Regions from separate parts of the Arthrobacter sp. Dra40 genome, predicted to be linked through region 1. Evidence: riboswitches for the same ligand, from Rfam matches in the RefSeq annotation. Region 1 holds a riboswitch; each other region holds the start of a gene.
What was found. A riboswitch is a leader RNA that binds a small molecule or an ion and turns the genes downstream of it on or off. The one in region 1 is predicted to bind cyclic di-AMP.

Region 1 (6,146 bases):
TACGCGGAGTTCGGCGCCGGAGTCGCCACCCAGTGCGTGCTCAATCGCCACGATGACATCAAATAGGACCGCCCCGCGGCCTTCGATCAAGGAGGAAACATGGACACTGTCACTCTGGAAGATGCGCGCCGGGTCATTGCCGCCGCGGAGGCCAAGGCAGCGGAGATCGGCCAGCCGATGAACATTGCCGTGGCCGACGCCGGTGGGAACCTGGTCTCGCATGTGCGGATGGACGGGGCTTGGCTGGGCAGCATCGACATCTCGATCAACAAGGCCTTCACATCCCGGGCATTCGACATCCAGACCAAGGACCTGGGCGACAACGCCCAGCCGGGCAATCAGTTCTACGGTATCCACGCCAGCAACCACGGACGGATCATGATCTTCGCCGGCGGCCTTCCGCTTTCCCGCGACGGCCAGGTGGTGGGGTCGATTGGCGTCAGCGGCGGCTCCGGCGAGCAGGACCAGTCCGTGGCCGAGGCTGGAGCGGCCGCGTTGTAGGCGGGGCTGGTTCGGGCGAGGAATTCACAGGGTGCCTCGGCTAGCCTAGGCGGCGGATGGACTGGCGGAGCTGGGGGACTTCGGATGGGCAGATGTCTGAACTGGGGATGATCTACTGGTCGCGGCGGATCACGCTGTGGGCCTTGGTCGCGGCCTTGGCGTGGCTGGCCTATGCAGTGGTCTCGGCGCTCCTGGGTACCGAGCTGCTGCAAGGGATCCGGCAGCTTTTCACGGGCGGCGCCCCCGCGGCGTTACTCCAGGCGGCTTGGCCTGTGCTGGGCTGGATCGGAGCGCCTGTCCTTGTCTTGGTGGCAGTCGCCGTTGCCGTACGCATCCGCCGCTCCCGCGATGTGCGCCGCAGGGATCCGCTGCGCACATTTAACCGGCAGCAACGCCGCGAAGGGCTGGCGCGTGCCGGCGGCCAGTGCGAACTGGAGGTTGGGCCGCACCGCCGTTGCCCCAACCCGGCCACCACCGGCGACCACTTCTTCCCTTGGAAGAAAGGCGGGGCCACCGTGATGACCAATTTCGTGGCGGCCTGCGCAAGCTGCGACCGGCGCAAGGGCACATCGATTCCCTCGCCACAGTCCCGGCAGCAGCTGGAGGAACGGCGGCGCAGCTACTTTCCGGCCGGCGTTCCGGTTCAGGCCGGCGAGCGCAATGAGATTTCCGGCCGCACGCACACAGCTGCCTGGTTGATGGGCTGAGCTACCGCTACTGGCGGTCAGACCGGCGGCCTGGACGTTGGGCGCCCCGTACCCGCTCGCAACCCTGCCGCACTCCGGGTGATAAGGAACACGGATAACGAAGTTGTAACACCGCGTGTCGCTCCCGTAAATTGGATGGTGTTCCTACTATGAAGGTGGGCGCCCGGTCCGCCCGTCGAACCCTGCCGGCGGACCGTAAGATATCGAGCTTTATGTCGAAGGCAGGGGCGGAGGAACCACGTACGGTGCTTGGGGGCACCATGGGGTGAAGTCCTCAGAGGCAGGCCGGCTTCCCGCGGCTATGCCGGCAGGACCGAGTGAACTCTCGCTCGAATCCGACAGCTAACTTCGCAGGCGCATGAGAGGAATACCTGTGAACACCCCTGTCCGCGGTCGTCGCCGTTCCGACACCCGTACGTCTCCCCTTTCCCTGATCTCTCGCGCTTTCGGCGAGCCCGAAGGCCGCCGCCGCGCAGAAGCGCCCGCCGCGGCTCACGCGGTTGCCCGCAAGGCAGGCATTGCGGCCGCAACAGCCGGCATGCTGGCCGTGATTGCCATCCCGGTCGCCCATGCAGGTGGCGCGGACGAGTTGGTTCGCGCCGATCGCGTGTCCAGCAACAGTGCGGTCAGCGTCCAAGCCACCAAGGATGCCGACCTTCGGTTCGACCGGCCCTGGGCCGCCAGCAAGGCCGCCCAGGAAGAGATCAAGGTTGCCGCCGCGTCCGCCGAGAAGAAGAAGGCGGCAGCGGACAAGAAGGCCGCAGCCGATCAGAAGGCCGCAGCGGACAAGAAGGCAAAGGCCCAGGCTGCCGCCAAGAAGAAGGCAGCCGCCATCGCTGCAGCGAAGAAGGCGGACGCAGCCAAGGCCAAGACCGCCGGCTTCGCGACCGGCAGCCTGAAGGCCCCCATTCCACACATGAAACAGACTTCCGGCTTCGGCTACCGCCTGAATCCGATCACCGGCGCGGCCGGCGAACTGCACACCGGCATCGACTACGCGATGGGCTGCGGCACCCCGGTCAACGCTTCCGACGGCGGCAAGGTGGTTGAGGCCGGCTGGCAGGTCGGCGGCGGCGGAAACCGCATTGTGGTCGAGCACCGCGGCGGCTTGAAGACCACCTACAACCACCTGCAGTCCATCGGCGTTTCGCTGGGCCAGAAGGTTGCCCAGGGCGAGCGCATCGGCGAGCTGGGCACCACCGGCAACTCCACCGGCTGCCACCTGCACTTCGAGGTTGTGAAGGACGGCCAGACCGTGGATCCGGCAGGCTGGCTCTAAACCCCACAGCAACGACGGCGGAGCTTCCGCTACCTGACGGCGATGCCCACCCCGGTGAACTGATCACAGGCGGTGGGCATCGCCGTCGCTCGTTTGAGAGTCGCTCGCTTGAGGAGGAGTGCTCAGGCGAAGGACTGCGACGCTTGGTCCAAGGCGGAAACCTCGTCGGCGGTCAGCTGCACATCCGCGGCAGCCATCAGATCCGGCAACTGCTGCGGCGTCCGGGCGCTGGCCAGCGGCGCGGTGATGCCTGGCTTGCTGAGCAGCCAGGCGAGCGCCGCCGTCGTGATGGAGATCCCGCGGGAGGAGGCGACCGTTTCCACGGCGTCCACCACTGCAAAGCCCTTGGCGGTGAGGTAATTCCCCAACATGCCGCCGCGCGCGCTGGCCTCGGCATCGTCGGTGCTGTGGTACTTGCCGGTTAGGAAGCCTGCGGCCAGGGAGAGGTAGGGGAAGACCGAGAGGTTGTGCTCCCGAGCCAACGGCGCATAACCCTGCTCGTAGTCCTTGCGGGCCACCAGGTTGTAGTGCGGCTGCAGCGCCACAGGCAGCGCGAATCCGTTTTGCTGGGCGATGGTGATCCACTCCGCGATCCGCTCCGGGGGCAGGTTGGACAGCCCGATCTGGCGGACTTTGCCCTCCTTGACCAGGGCGTCGAAGGCCGCGGCCGCCTCGATGAGCGGCGTGCCCTCGTCGTCGTAATGGGCGTAGTAAAGGTCTATGTGATCCGTGCCCAGCCGCTGTAGCGAAGCCTCCGCGGCGGCAGCGATGTTCACCGCCGACAGGCCCTGAAGCTCCGGGTGTCCACCGACTTTGGTGGCGATGACCACCGAATCACGGTTCTTCCGCTCGGCCATCCAGCGGCCAATGATGTATTCGGACTCGCCGCCAGTGTTTCCCGGAACCCAGGAGGAGTAGCTGTCCGCGGTGTCTATGAAATTGCCGCCTGCATCGGCGAAGGCATCCAGTACCTGCTGCGAGCCGGGCTCGTCGGAGGTCCAGCCGAAGGTGTTGCCGCCCAAAGCGAGCGGGAAAATCTTGAGGTCCGAAGTGCCGATCAAGCGCATCGAGAGTCCTTTCGAAAGGGAAGGGCGGCGGATCTTCGCCCGCCGCTTCAGCGTTTAAGGATAGTGTGGCGGCTGCCGTTCCGGTCGCGAATGAGAGCGCAGTCACGCGCAAAACTTCACGTTTCTTGGGCCGGCGCCCCAGTCCGGTCGCCAAACCTGCGGTGGATGGCCTCCGGCTCCTTTGTCCGTGCAACCTAGACTTAATCCATGGCTGACTCGCTGACCCCACTGCAGCGCAGCGCCAATATGGCCAAGATCCGCGGCAAAAACACCAAACCAGAGTTGCTGGTCCGGAAGCTGCTGCATGCCAGGGGTTACCGCTACCGCCTGCACGGCAGCGCCGGGAGCCAGAAGCTGCCCGGCAAACCGGATCTGGTGTTCGCGGGGCGCCGCAAGGTCATCTTCGTCAACGGCTGCTTCTGGCATGCCCACGACTGCAGGGTCGGCCAGCATGCACCTAAGTCCAACGCCGAGTTCTGGGATGCCAAACGCTCCCGGACGGCGGCCCGAGACAAGGTCCAGGAGGCGGCGCTGCAGGAGGCCGGCTGGCAGGTCCTCACCGTGTGGGAGTGTGAGTTCAAGAAGGCTGGCGATCTGGCTGCCCTCGAGGATCGGCTGGTGGAGTTTCTGGGTTGAACAGGCTCGTGGACCGGCGGTTGTGACACGATAGTCCCGCGCAATCCCGCACATCCAAGGCCGCGCACCCTAGTACTCGGGAGTTACAGCAGCCGATGCAAGAGCGCCCCGCCCCGATGGTGTCCACCAGGGGCGAGGCGCTTCGTCGTCGTTATTTTCTGCGCTCTCCGCCAGCGGCCGCATCGTGCCCGCCGCCCGTGGGCCGGGCGCCGTCAGGCCGGGCGCCGTCAGGCCGGGCGCCGTCGGCTACCGGGAGCGAACCGGTCATCACCGGTCCGGCGCCACCGACGATGCCAGGTTCCACCGGGCTCGCGGTGGTGGGCTTGATGTCGATAGTGCGGCGCAGCGGCTGTTCCTTGATGAAGAGCACGGCGATCAGCGCCACGACCGCGATGACGGCGGACAGCTGGAAGATCAGGGCCGTGCCGTCTCCGTAGGCCGACCGCATGACCTCTACAGCGGCGGGAGGCAAGGACGCGAAGTCCAGCGTGGCACCGGCACCCTCGCCGGAGACCGGGATGCCGGCCTCCTGCATTCCCGCGGTGGCCAGGGTGTTGACCCGGCCGGCGAGCACGGCGCCGAGCACGGAGACGCCGATGGCGCCGCCGAAGGAGCGGAAGAACGCCACGGAGGCGCTGGCCGCGCCGATGTCCTTGGCCCGCACGGTGTTCTGCACGCCGAGCACCAGGTTCTGCATCAACAGGCCCATGCCCAAGCCGAGCAGCAGCAGGAAGATGCCGGCCAGCCACAGCGACGTTTGATGATCCATCATGCCGGCCAGGCCGGTGCCACCGATCACCAGAATGGCCCCGATGACCAGGAAACGCTTCCATTTGCCGTAGCGGGTGATCAGCTGCCCGGAGACCGTGGCGCCGATCAGGTTGCCGGCCACCATCGGCAGCATCAGCAGGCCGGCCTCGGTCGGCGTCGCACCGCGGGCCACCTGGAAGTACTGGCCGACGAACGTGGCGGAGCCGAACATCGCCACACCCACCGAGAGGGAAGCGATGATGGACAGCGCCGTGGTGCGCTCGGTGATGATCTTCAGCGGGATGATCGGCTGGGCGGCTTTGGACTCCACCCAGACCAACGCGACCAGAAGCACGACGCCGATGCCCACCATCAGTGCGCTGGTTCCGGAGAGCCACTCATAGTGGCCGGGCTGGCCGGCGAAGGAGACCCAGATCAGCAGGATGGACACGCCTGCCGTCAACAGCACGGAGCCGAGCCAGTCGATCTTCACGTGGCGGCGGACGTGGCTCAGCTTCAACGTCTTCTGCAGCATGAACAGCGCGATGACGGCCAGCGGGACGCAGACGAAGAAGGTCCAGCGCCAGCCCAGCGGGCTGTCCACGATGAAACCGCCCAGCAGCGGGCCACCGGCCGTCGCCACGGCCATGACGGCACCCATGTAGCCGGCGTAGCGTCCGCGTTCACGCGGCGGGATGACGGTGCCGATGATGGCTTGGACCAGTGCCGTCAGGCCGCCCATCGCAGTGCCCTGGACCACCCGCGCGGCCAGCAGGGTGGTCATGTCCGGGGCGAACCCAGCCAGCACGGAGCCGGCCACGAAAATCACGATGGATAGCTGGACCAACAGTTTCTTGTTGTACAGGTCGGCGAACTTGCCCCAGATCGGCGTGGTGGCCGCGTTCGCCAGCAGCGCCGCAGTGACCACCCAAGCGAAGTCTGTCTGGGTGCCGTGCAGGTCGGCGATGATGGTGGGCAGCGCGTTGCCCACGATCGTGCTGGATAGCATCGCGGTGAACAGGGCGGCGAGCAGGCCGGTGAGGACCTGCAGGATCTGCTTGTGGCTCATCAGATCGCCGTCGGCGGAGATCCGCTTGGCGGGCGCCTGTTCGGCTTTCGTCCGTTCGGCGGGAGCGTTCTCATGCAGCGTGCGCTCCTTGAGCAGCACCGCTGAGGTCTGGTTTGGTTCGGTGGATTCGTTCAACG
Region 2 (6,146 bases), on a different contig from region 1:
TGGCCTGCTGGCCGCTTTGTTCACAGCCATGCTCTCCAGCACGATCGTGGGCAACGCCCTGCCCACGATCATCGCTGATCTGCACGGCACCCAAACAGACTTCGCGTGGGTCGTGACGGCCGCGCTGCTGGCGAACGCCGCGACCACGCCAATCTGGGGCAAGTTCGCGGACCTGTACAACAAGAAGCTGCTGGTCCAGCTGTCCATCGTCATCTTCGTGGCAGGGTCGGTTTTGGCCGGGTTCGCTCCGGACATGACCACCCTGCTGGCTGCCCGGGTGGTCCAGGGCACCGCGATGGGCGGCCTCACTGCCCTGGTCCAGGCGATCATCGGCACCGTTATCCCGCCGCGCGAACGCGGCCGGTACGCGGGCTTGATGGGTGCAGTGATGGCGGTGGCCACCGCAGGTGGCCCATTGTTGGGCGGCTTCATCGTTGACAGCCCGCTCGGTTGGCGCTGGACCTTCTTCGTCTGTGTCCCGCTGGCCGTCATCGCCTTGTTCATGCTGCAGAAAACGTTGAAGATCGGCCATGAACGACGGCAGGTCAAGATTGATTGGCTCGGTTCCGTCCTGCTGACGGCCGGCGTGTCCATCCTGCTGATCTGGGTTTCCTTCGCCGGCCAACCCGGCTACTACGACTGGCTCTCCGGAACCAGCGCGCTCCTGGTGGGCATCGGCGTCGTGCTTCTGGTGCTGTTGGTGTGGGTCGAGTCCAAGGCGTCCCAGCCGATCATTCCGCTGAAAATCATCACCGAACGCACCACCGCGCTGTCCATCATCGCTTCCATCTCCGTGGGCGTGGCCCTGTTCGGCTCCACCACGTTTGTGGGTCAGTACTTCCAGGTGGCCCGCGGAGCGACCCCGACCGAGGCCGGTCTGCTGATGCTGCCGATGATCGCCGGCAACCTGATCGGCGCCACCGTCTCGGGCCAACTGATCACCCGCTTCGGCAAATGGAAGCGCTACCTGGTCATCGGAGCCGTCCTGGTGATCGGCGGCACCGGTCTGGCCGGTACCCTGGACCACCAGACGGAGTTGTGGAAGGCCGGCATTTATCTGTTCGTGCTCGGTTTGGGCATGGGGCTGCTGATGCAGAACCTGGTGCTCGGAGTGCAGAACACCGTGCGCGCCAAGGACATCGGCGCAGCCAGTGCCTCCGTGGCCTTCTTCCGCTCCTTCGGCGGCGCCATCGGCGTATCCGTGCTGGGGGCCGTGCTCGCCGGTCGGGTCAACACCCTGGCCACGGGCGGCATGAAGGAGGCCGGTATCCCGGTATCGGGCGAAGGGACCGGTGCCACCCTGGATCTGGCGGCCTTGCCGCCGGCCGCCGCGGACGTCATGCGGGAGGCCTATGGGGACGCGACCGCCCTGATCTTCCAAATTTCCGCCGCCATTGCCGTGGTAGCGCTGATTGCGGTGCTGTTCATCAAGGAGCGGCCGCTGCGCCGCACCATTGACATCAAGCCGACCAGCGGGAGTCCAGTGGAGCCCGGCCTGGTCGGCGGGGCGGAACCGGTCATGACAGGCTCCGTCGCGGTGGTTCCTGCGGGCGCCCAGCGCACACACACCGGGCCGCAGGACGTGAGCCCGGGCGCGGAACACGGAAAATAACGACGACGGATCGCCGCGTCTTCGGTAATTCCCATTAGAGGCGCGGCGGTCCTTCTCCGCGTGGGCGGTGCGGGCCACGGTGCCCGGGCGGTAGGGCGGTACGGGCCCTGGTCCGTGGGACCCGGGCCATGGGCGAGCAGGGGTTCTCTGGGCCGTTCAGACCAGGAACGCGACCAGCCTGTCCTCAAGCGCAGCAAGGTCGTCGGCTTTCTTGAACTCGCACTCCCATACCGTGAGCACCTGCCAGCCGGCTTCCTGCAGAGCTGCCCGTTGGGTTTCGTCCCGCGCAGCCGTGCGCGACCGCTTGGTGGCCCAGAACTCGGCGTTCGACGTGGGTGCGTGCTGGCCGGCCTTGCAGTCATGGGCATGCCAGAAGCAGCCGTTGACGAAGATGACCTTGCGCCGTCCCGCGAAGACCAGATCCGGTTTACCCGGCAGTTTTTTGCCAGCCGCGCTGCCGTGCAGGCGGTAGCGGTACCCTCGCGCATGCAGCAGTTTGCGGACCACAAGTTCGGGTTTGGTGTTCTTGCCGCGGATCTTGGCCATGTTCACGCTGCGCTGCTGCGGGGTCAACGAGTCGGCCATGCTTAAAGACTAGGCGGACCGGCCGTATGAGCGTAACGCCGTTCGCCTCGCGCTCGGACACCTCTGACCACCAGCCATGGTCCCGCGCGACAGCCTCTGATGTGGTCCATCGGGCCACCATGCGCCGTGTTTTGCATCACTCGTGAGGGGCGAGTGGCTAAGCCGGGCGGGCACGTGAGCCTTTGAGCGTCAAGGGAATGCGGCTGCCGCTGCTACGTTAAACGATAAAGCGGCGACAGGCCGCACTGCCCTTTCGAAAGGACCTTCGATGCGCTTGATCGGCACTTCGGACATCAAGATCTTCCCGCTCGCACTGGGGGGTAACACCTTTGGCTGGACCTCCGACGAGTCCGGCTCACAGCAGGTGCTCGATGCCTTCACCGAGGCCGGCGGCAACTTCATTGACACCGCGGACAGCTACTCCGCATGGGTTCCGGGAAACCGCGGGGGCGAATCCGAGGAGATCATCGGCCGCTGGATGGCGGACCGGAAAAACCGCGAATCGGTGGTCATTGCCACCAAGGTCGGCGGACATCCCGAGCTCCAGGGGCTGTCAGCGGTGAATATTGCTGCTGCGGCCGAGGCATCGCTGCAGCGACTGGACACCGATTACATCGACCTCTACTACGCCCATTACGACGACGAAAGCACGCCGCTGATCGAGGCGGCCGCCGCCTTCGACGCCCTGGTGAAGGAGGGCAAAGTCCGCCAAATCGGGCTCTCCAACCTGTCCCCGGAGCGGATTGCCCAATGGATCGACACCGCCCAGCAGAATGGCTTCGCGCTGCCCGTCGCCCTGCAGCCGCAGTACAACCTGGTGGCCCGCAAAGACTACGAACTTGGTTACGCTCCGCTGGCCCGGGAATACAACCTGTCGGTCTTCCCGTATTTCTCGCTGGCCTCCGGTTTCCTGACCGGCAAGTACAGCACGCCGGAGGACGCCGGCAGCAGTCAGCGTGGCGGCATGCTCGGCGGATACCTGACCGACGAAGGATTCGCTGTGGTCGATGCCTTGGAGGAGATCGCCGGCTCGCGCGGCATTTCCATCACGACGACGGCGCTCGCCTGGCTGCTCACCAAGCCCGGCATCACCGCACCTCTGGCAAGCGCCCGCACGCCCGAACAGCTGCCGGACCTGCTGTCGGCCCCGGATGTGGAGCTGACCGCCGACGAAGTCGCCGCCTTGGACCGCGCGTCCCAGCCCTTCGCCTGACGCCTGCCTAACGGCGCCGGCCCTCAGCACGACGGATGCCTGACGGACGGCTGACCTTAACGACGACGGCGATGCCCCACATGGGAACATCGCCGTCGTTCGAGGCGGACGCTCCGCCGCCGAGAGGTGGTTACAGCCAGCCGGCGGGATCCACGGTCTGGCCGTCCTTGACCACTTCAAAGTGCAGGTGGCAGCCAGTTGAGTTGCCGGTGGTGCCCAGCTGGCCAATGGTCTGGCCCTGGGCTACCTTCTGTCCCAGCGAGATGCCGATGGACTGGAGGTGGTTGTAGGTGGTCCGCAGGCCATTGTTGTGCTCGACCACAATACGGTTTCCGCCGCCGCCCACCTGGAAGCCAGCCTCGACGACCTTGCCGCCGTCGGATGCGTGGACCGGAGTGCCGCACGCCATCGCGTAATCAATTCCTGTGTGCAGTTCCCCGGCAGCGCCCGTAATCGGGTTCATGCGGTAACCGAACCCGGAGGTCTGGTTCATGTTCGGGATCGGGGCGGCCAGCTTGCCCGTCGAGAAGCCGGCAGTCCTGGCCTTGGCTGCTTCCGCAGCCTTCTTGGCCGCGGCTGCGTCTGCTGCCTTCTTCTTGGCTGCGGCTTCTGCCTTGGCCTTTTTCTCCGCCGCAGCCTTCTTTGCTGCCTCGGCCTTCTTGGCGGCGGCAGCCTTTTCATCGGCCTTCTTCTTCTCGGCAGATGCGGCGGCGACCTGCTCGCCTTGCTGGGCTGCCGTGCCGGCGACCTTGGCCCGGTCAAACCGGAGCTCGGCCTCCTGAGCGGCCTTGACTTCCACCGGGCTCTGCTCGGAAGCGCGCTCGGAGCCGGGTAGTTCCCCTGAGCCGCCAGCTTGGGCGACCGGCAGGGCGATGGCGGTTAGCATGCCGGCGGCAATCGACGCCACGCCGATCTTGCGGGCGATCGAGCGGGCCGCGGAGGGCGTTTCCGCACGGCGGCGGCCATTGGTGCCACTCGTGGAACGGGAGATTTGGGACAGGGTACTTGTGCGGGTGTCGGAACGGCGACGCCCGCGCTCAGGGGTGTGCACAGGGGTTTCCTCTCGTTCGCCTGCGAAGTTAGCTGTCGGATTCGAGCGAGAGTTCACTCGGTCCTGCCAGCAGTCGACCCCGAAGGCGGGCTTCGGAAAACGTGGACTGCCGTTGAGGACTTCACCCCGAGGTGCCCCCAAGCACCGCAGATGGTTCCTCCGCCCCTGCCTTCGATCTAAAGCTCGATACGTCTGGTCCGCTGGCAGGGTTCGACGGGCGGACCAGGTGCCTACCTACATAGATAAGAACATGTTCAAAAGTACCGGAGCGACACGCGGTGTTACAAACTCGTTATCAGTGTTCCTTGTCACCAGAAGTGCAGTGTGGTTGCCACTGCTACCGCTACTCCATCAGCCAGGCTGCGGTCTTCGTGCGGCCGGAGATCTCATTGCGCTCTCCGGCCCGCACGGGCACTCCGGGTGGAAAGTAGCCGAGCCGCCGTGCTTCCAACCGCTGCCGGACCACGGGCGAGGGAATCGATGTCCCTTTCTTCCGGGCGCAGCCTTCGCAGGCCGCCACGAAGTTGGACATCACCGTGGATCCGCCCTTCTTCCACGGGTAGAAGTGGTCGCCGGTGGTGGCCGGATTCGGACAACGAAGGCACCGGCCAACCTCAAGCTCGCACTGCCCGCCGGCGCGGGCCACGCCCTCGCGGCGCTGCTCCTTGGTAAACCTGCGCACTGGATCCCGCCGGCGCAGGTCGCGGGAGCGGCGGATACGGGCGGCGAAGGCCACGATCAGCAGGAGGAGGGCAGGGGGCGCGACCCAACCGACCACCGGCCAGGCCGCCATGAGCAGCACGTCGTAACCCCCGCCGCTGAGCAGTTGCCGGATCCCGGCCAGCAGACCGGTAGACCAAAGGGCTGCGAGAGTCGCGTAGACCAGCCACGCCAATGCCGCCACGAAGACCCAGAAGGTGATCCGCCGCGACCAGTAGATCATCGCCAGTTCGGACATCACCCATCACCACCGGGCTATGGCAGCCCCAGGCGGCCGGACCGGTCACATCGGCAAATCGCGACGGACCAGCCGGAGCAGCCTCAGGACTACAGCGCTGCTGCTCCCGACTCCGCGACGGACTGGTCCTGCTCGCCGGAGCCGCCGCTGACACCGATCGAACCGATGACGTGGCCATCGCGGGAGAGCGGTATGCCGCCGGCGAAGATCATGATCCGGCCGTGGTTGCTGGCATGGATGCCGTAGAACTGGTTCCCCGGTTGTGCGTTGTCACCCAGGTCCTTGGTCTGGATGTCGAACGCCCGGGAAGTGAACGCTTTGTTGATCGAGATGTCAATGCTGCCCAGCCAGGCCCCGTCCATCCGCACATGCGAGACAAGGTTTCCACCGGCGTCGGCCACGGCAATGTTCATCGGCTGACCGATTTCGGCGGCCTTGGCCTCTGCAGCAGCAATGACCCGGCGCGCGTCTTCCAGAGTGACAGTGTCCATGTTTGCTCCTCGATAGAAGGCCCCTGCAAGGCCTGGGTGATGTAACCGTTGGGGTAGAGCACGTCTTTGATGACGGCACCGGCGTCAAACCCTGCACAGCCTTCCGATGCAATGTCCAGCGGGATGACTTCGACCTTGCCGGTTTCTTTATAGACCACTGCTCGATTGCTGCTCATCGGGGATCCTCTGATCCGGACCGGAGTCAAGGGTGGTTGGTGCCCACCGTAGTCCTGTTG
Region 3 (6,146 bases), on a different contig from region 1:
GAAGCGCCGGCCGTTCTCGCGGCCCGGTTAAGCCGGAGCCTACTCCCGCCGTCGGACTCCGACAATGGGGGCCGAATGGGTCGGGCCCGGCGGGCCGGGCGGATCGGGCCGGAACCGGCGCAGGGCAAGCGGTGAGGTGGCGAGCCCGCTCAGGACGTTCCGTGGGGGCTGGCCATCCCGTGTCATAGGTAAAACCGTTTAAGTTGACTGGCTATTACCGTTTTACGAAGGAGCATGTGAGCAGCATCATGGAGTTCAGGTTCCGCCGGCACCACGGGCGGACAGATTCTAGGAGCTCGACCCATGACCCCTTCCCTCAAGCCGCACGTCGTCACGCTGGGCACGGCGGGCGGTCCCCGCTGGTGGACCGGTGAGAATGCCGGCCGCCGCACCGGCATCGCCACCGCCGTCGTCGTCGGCGATGCCGTCTATCTGGTGGATGCCGGCAACGGCGTCGGCCGCCAGCTGATGAAAGCCGGCCTGCAGGTTTCTTCGCTGCGCGGTATCTTCCTGACCCATCTGCACTCCGACCACACGATCGATCTGGCCGGACTGGCGATCTTCGGCCTCTTCACCCTGACGCCCGGACAGCGGAGCATCCGCATCCTCGGACCGGGCGACCGGGGAGAACTGCCGCCGCCCTCCCCCCGCGCAACGGTGCCGCCGTCGCCCGTCTTCCCCCATCTGCCGACGCCCGGCACCCGGGACATGTTCCACCACCTGATGCAGGCGTACGCCACCGACCTCAATGACCGGGTAATCGACGCCCTGCGCCCCTCGCCGCTGGATTATTTTGAGGCCGAAGACATTGTTGTCCCGGAATCCACCGGCTACCACCCGAATCAGAACCCGACGCCGGCCGGGATGGAGCCGTTCGAGATCTACCGTGATGACCTGGTCACCGTGACGGCCACCTTGGTGGAGCATCCGCCGGTGGCCCCCGCCTTCGCCTTCCGCTTTGACACGGCCGAAGGGTCGGTCACGATCTCCGGCGACACCGCACCCTGCCAAAACCTGGTGCGGCTCGCCCGCGGCACCGACCTGCTCCTGCACGAAGCCATTGACTTCGAGTGGGTACAGCGGGCGTACGGCAGCATCGATTCCGCCGAAGCCCGGGCGTCGATCGACCACCACCGCAGGTCCCACACGTCACCCCAGGATGCCATCGACATCGCGCACGACGCCGGGGCGCGCACCTTGGCGCTGCACCACCTGGTGCCGGGAACCACACCGGACGCGGTCTGGGAAGCACACGGCAAGGACTTCAACGGCACGTTCCTGATCCCCAACGATCTGGACGTCATCTCCTTCTCTTCCAGCGACCCGGTGGCCACTCGAGCCACCGGAGACGAACACTATGAAATGGTGACTGCACAATGAGCAATGACACGACGACGGCGTCGGCCCCTGCTACGCCCGGAAAACATGCGGAGGATGTGAAGGTTCCCAGCCTTAACACTCCCGAGATGCGGCGCATTCTGGCGTCCAGCTTTCTGGGCAGTGCCATCGAGTTCTACGATTTCATCCTCTACGCCACCGCCGCGGCGCTGGTTTTCAACTCCGTGTTCTTCGTGAACCTGGACCCCGCGGTCGGCATCTTCGCCTCCTTCGCCACGCTGGCCGTCGGCTACCTCGCCCGGCCGGTCGGCGGCATCGTCTTCGGCCACTTCGGTGACCGGCTCGGCCGCAAGGGCGTGCTGATTACCTCCATGATGCTCATGGGCGTGGCCACCACCCTGATCGGACTTCTGCCGACCACAGCCCAGATCGGCATGGCTGCTCCGCTGGCGCTGATCGTCCTGCGCATCGTGCAGGGATTGGCTGTCGGCGGTGAGTGGGGCGGTGCCATGCTGATGGCCCTGGAACACGCGCCCAAGGAGCGCCGCGGATTCGCTGCCAGTTTCGCCAACATGGGCGGCCCCGCCGGTGCGGTGCTGGCCACGCTCGCGGTTTCGGCCGTGTCCGTTCTGCCGGACGATCAGTTCCTGACGTGGGGCTGGCGGCTGCCGTTCCTGATCAGCGTCGTCTTGGTGGGCATCGGCCTGGTCGTACGCCTCAAGGTGGCCGAGTCGCCGCTGTTCCTAGCCCTGGAAGACAAGGCCGAAGAAAAGAAGATCCCGATCCTTGAGGTGCTCACGAAATACCCGAAGAACGTCATCATGGGCACACTGGTGGGGATGAGCTCCTACACCGTGCAGGGCCTGATGACCGTGTGGGCCATCTCCTATGTGGTGGATGAGGTCGGCCTCGACCGCACCGGCGTCCTCAACATCAAGGCGATCGGCGCGGCGTTGACCGTCGTGGCCATCTGGTTCGCGGCCCGGCACAGTGACAAGCTCGGCCGCCGTCCGGTGATGCTGATCGGCATCGTGGCCGGAGCCGTCCTGGCCTTCCCCATCATGTGGATGCTTGAACTCGGGACGCTGTGGCTGTTCGCCACCGGCCTGTTCCTGGCCAACGGCGTCATCCAGGGCACCATCTTCGGGCCGTTCGGGGCGTTTACGGCAGAGCTGTTCCCGACCCGGATGCGCTACACCGGTGCCTCGCTGGTCTACCAGCTCTCCTCCACGCTGGGCGCCGGCTTCACCCCCATGATCGCCAGCGGCCTGGTCCTGGCCGCCGGCGGTGAGCTATGGCTGGTGGCCGCAGTCTGGGCCGGCGCGTTCGTGCTGGCAGGGCTGTGCATCCTGGGGGTCAAGGAAGGCAAGGACAAGGACCTCACCGCGGAAAATATGTAGTTCCGCCAGCACGCCGGACCTCACGGCGGCCGTTGCCCAGCGCAGCGGCCGCCGCGTCGCCGTTAAGGCAGCGGGCCGCCGTCGTACGCCTGCCCGCACGGTACCAGCGCCGCGACCGCCGCGCCGCCACTTCGCGTTACGCCGTCGTACCCTCCCGAGAGCCGCTCGGCTCGGCGCCGCCAACCTCCGCGCAAAAGTCGAGGAAGGCCTTCAGCCTGAGGCTGGGCCGAGTGACGCTGGCGTAGGCGACGCAGACATCGCTGTGCCCGACCGGGCCGTCGATCTCCACCGTGGCCAACGGCAGGCCGTCGTAGCTGTGGTTGCCCGGCGGTCGCTGCACCAGCACGGTGTAGCCGAGGCCGCGGGCCACCATGCCGCGGACGGCTTCGAAACTGGAGGAACGCCAGGCGATCTTCGGATCCAGCCCGGACAGCCGCAGGTTGACCAACTGATTGTCCCGCACGGTCGGGATGTCCAAGGAGACGAAGTCCTCGTCTGCCAGTTCCTCCAGTTTGATGCTGGTGCGGGAAGCCAGCGGATGGTCGGCAGCCAGCAGCACATAGGGCCGGCCTTCCTTGACCGTGCGCGCCTGCACGCCGGGCAACAGGTGCCGGGTGTGGGTCAGCACCGCATCCAAATAGCCCTCCTGCATCCGGTGCTGCAGCTCGGCGGCTTCCCCTTCCTCCATGGTCACCGTGAGCCGCGGATGGGGTTTGATGAAGCGTTCGCTGATGACCGGAACCCAAAAGGCCGAGAGCGTGCTGTAGCAGCCGATGGCCAGCGGGCCTACCAGTCCCTGCTGCCGTTCGATGATGCTGTTCTGCACCTCGTCGGCATGCCGGACCAGGCTGCGCACGTCGCGCAGGAACTGCTGGCCGACACCGGTCAGCGCGATTCCGCGGGACCGGTGCCGGACCATCAGCTGCGCGCCGACGATCCGTTCCAGGTCGGTCAGCGACTGTGACATGGCCGCTTGGGAGATGTGGCTGGCAGCCGCGGCCGCGGAGATCGAGCCGTGATCGGCGACTGCCACGAAGTACTGCAGCTGTTTGAGCGTGAAGTTCACCACCCCGCCAGCGTACAAGTAACCAAGGAGGGGACGCCTGACGGGCCGGATTGTTCGTCGAATGTAGCGTCGAGCGTTTGATGCAGTGGTAGTTAAACGCTGGCTGGCCGTGCCCGCGGGGAGCCGTTTTCAGGTTATCCACAGCTAACCATCAGGGCTTGGACAGTTACCGAACCGTTATGTAGTGTAATCACCACGTCGGCGATCATGCGCCGTCGTCCTCGGTGGGTATTGCCTAGCTCTGCCAGCCTTACCGAGTTCGTTCGCTAGACATCTGGCAGAGGCGGGGGACCCATTTTCTTCGGGCCCCTCTGGGGCTCTTGGGGTTAAGCCGTACGAAGTGCATGCCGCACTGCCGCACGGCCGGGTGACTCCCATCCGAACCCGACAGCTCACCTCGCAGGCATTGGGAGAGGTAATTTCTTGCTGCTCAAAAACAACCGCGCACGCCACCGTGCCACCCCGGTCCGCAACACCGCCATTGCCGGCCTGTCCAACGCCGTTTCATCCCACGCCGGCACCGTCGGTCGCGGGGCTGCCGTGGTCACTGCCGCCGGAGGCCTAATGCTGGGCGCCGGCCTGCCGGCCAACGCCGCCGCCGAGGTCAACGTCCCGACGTATGGCTCCGCCGACGCCGCGGAAACCGTTGCCGCTCCGGCGAATGCCGGCTTCGAGGTGGAGCGGGCGTCCGTAACCAGTTCGGCTGCCGGCGCCACCACCCACACCGTCGTCGCGGGCGACACTGTGGGCACCATTGCCGCCCAGTACGGCAAGAACGTGCAGGACGTGCTGGCCATCAACGGCCTGGGCGCGTACTCCATCATCTACCCGGGCGACCAGATCGCCCTGACCGGCTCCGCGCAGGGCAGCCAGGCCGTTGATGGCCAGGCAGTCCAGCTCGCCTCCTCGACGCAGGCCGCCTCGACGGATACGGCCACGGTCTCGCTGGCCAGCGCCAACATCTCGGTTGCCTCCACCGGCGGCAACAAGAGCATCGTGGACATTGCCATGTCCGGCCAGGGCACCCCCTACGTCTGGGGCGGCACCTCCACCGCCGGCTGGGACTGCTCCGGCTTCACCCAGTGGGTCTACGCCCAGGCTGGCGTTGACCTGCCCCGCCTCAGCCAGGAGCAGGGCAGTGTCCTGACGCCGACCAGCAGCCCGCAGCCGGGTGACCTGGTGGTGCAGAACGGCGGCGGCCACGTGGGCATCTACCTCGGCGACGGCAAGATGATCAGCGCGCTGAACCCGAGCCAGGGCACCATGGTGCACGACGTCCACGCCATGCCCGTTACCGGCTACTACACGATGTAGCACCCCCAAGACTCCTGGTCCGGTTACTCCCCCAACTACCGGCCCAGGACCACAGGGAAGCTCCGTCGGCCTTGCGCCGGCGGGGCTTCTCCTCTTTTAAAAGGACCGGAGGCGGCCCCGCCCGGCGAGCACCGCCGTCGTTGTCTTGTGGAGGTTCCTGCGCGGTGGGAATAGGCTTACGCGGACGCGGGTTAGACTACTATTCCGCCAATTCGGCGCCGTTTTTTGGCCCTCCTGCGGCCCGCCCACAACAGCACGAACTCCACCCGAGGATCCTCCCGTGAGCCAAAAACCGTTGAAGAACAGTGCCCCGGCGTTGTCTGGACCGGCGCACGGCGGTGGTTACACGGCTGGTGAAGCCCGCCGGAACCGCCGGGTGATCGGAATCCTGCTGGTCTCGGCGTTCGTGGTGATCCTGAACGAGACCATCATGTCGGTGGCTTTGACCGAGCTGATGGAAGACCTCAACATCAGCGCCCGCGCGGCGCAGTGGCTTACCACGGCGTTCATGCTGACCATGGCGGTGGTCATCCCGGTCACTGGCTTCTTGCTGCAGCGATTCACGACTCGCCAGGTTTTCACCGCCGCGATGTCCCTGTTCTCCGCCGGCACGCTGCTGGCGGCGCTGGCTCCAGGCTTCGAAGTGCTGCTGGTGGGGCGCGTCGTTCAAGCATCGGGCACCGCGATCATGATGCCGCTGCTCATGACCACGCTCATGAACCTGGTGCCGGCCGAAGACCGCGGCAAGACCATGGGCAACGTTTCGATTGTCATTTCGGTGGCGCCGGCAATCGGCCCGACCATCTCCGGCATCATCCTCAACGCTCTGTCCTGGCGCTGGATGTTCTGGCTGGTGCTGCCGATCGCGCTGACAATGCTGGTGGTCGGCAACCGGCGGATCCTGAACGTGACCGAGCCGCGGCAGGTGCCGCTGGATGTGCCGTCGGTGATCCTCTCGGCGATCGGTTTCGGCGGGCTCATCTACGGCCTCAGCCAGGTTGGCGCCGGGCAGGGAACAACGACGGCGG

Region 2: it holds a riboswitch for cyclic di-AMP, as region 1 does, so the genes downstream of both, AC5RWT_RS18950 (M23 family metallopeptidase) here and AC5RWT_RS00185 (M23 family metallopeptidase) in region 1, are expected to answer to the same signal.
Region 3: it holds a riboswitch for cyclic di-AMP, as region 1 does, so the genes downstream of both, AC5RWT_RS19200 (C40 family peptidase) here and AC5RWT_RS00185 (M23 family metallopeptidase) in region 1, are expected to answer to the same signal.

What each region holds. Positions count from the first base shown of each region.
Region 1 is NZ_JBNHHB010000001.1:37,200-43,345, reverse strand. Features, by position in the region: gene AC5RWT_RS00200 (hypothetical protein) at 1-66, shown strand, start outside; gene AC5RWT_RS00195 (GlcG/HbpS family heme-binding protein) at 100-501, shown strand; gene AC5RWT_RS00190 (HNH endonuclease) at 594-1,208, shown strand; cyclic di-AMP (ydaO/yuaA leader) riboswitch at 1,405-1,578, shown strand; gene AC5RWT_RS00185 (M23 family metallopeptidase) at 1,582-2,487, shown strand; gene AC5RWT_RS00180 (aldo/keto reductase) at 2,610-3,554, opposite strand; gene AC5RWT_RS00175 (very short patch repair endonuclease) at 3,762-4,190, shown strand; gene AC5RWT_RS00170 (MFS transporter) at 4,342-6,144, opposite strand.
Region 2 is NZ_JBNHHB010000051.1:143-6,288, reverse strand. Features, by position in the region: gene AC5RWT_RS18965 (MDR family MFS transporter) at 1-1,612, shown strand, start outside; gene AC5RWT_RS18960 (very short patch repair endonuclease) at 1,769-2,197, opposite strand; gene AC5RWT_RS18955 (aldo/keto reductase) at 2,466-3,410, shown strand; gene AC5RWT_RS18950 (M23 family metallopeptidase) at 3,541-4,461, opposite strand; cyclic di-AMP (ydaO/yuaA leader) riboswitch at 4,466-4,655, opposite strand; gene AC5RWT_RS18945 (HNH endonuclease) at 4,805-5,419, opposite strand; gene AC5RWT_RS18940 (GlcG/HbpS family heme-binding protein) at 5,509-5,910, opposite strand; gene AC5RWT_RS18935 (hypothetical protein) at 5,829-6,086, opposite strand.
Region 3 is NZ_JBNHHB010000052.1:20,054-26,199, forward strand. Features, by position in the region: gene AC5RWT_RS19185 (MBL fold metallo-hydrolase) at 304-1,380, shown strand; gene AC5RWT_RS19190 (MFS transporter) at 1,377-2,738, shown strand; gene AC5RWT_RS19195 (LysR substrate-binding domain-containing protein) at 2,875-3,807, opposite strand; cyclic di-AMP (ydaO/yuaA leader) riboswitch at 4,059-4,224, shown strand; gene AC5RWT_RS19200 (C40 family peptidase) at 4,228-5,118, shown strand; gene AC5RWT_RS19205 (MDR family MFS transporter) at 5,399-6,146, shown strand, end outside.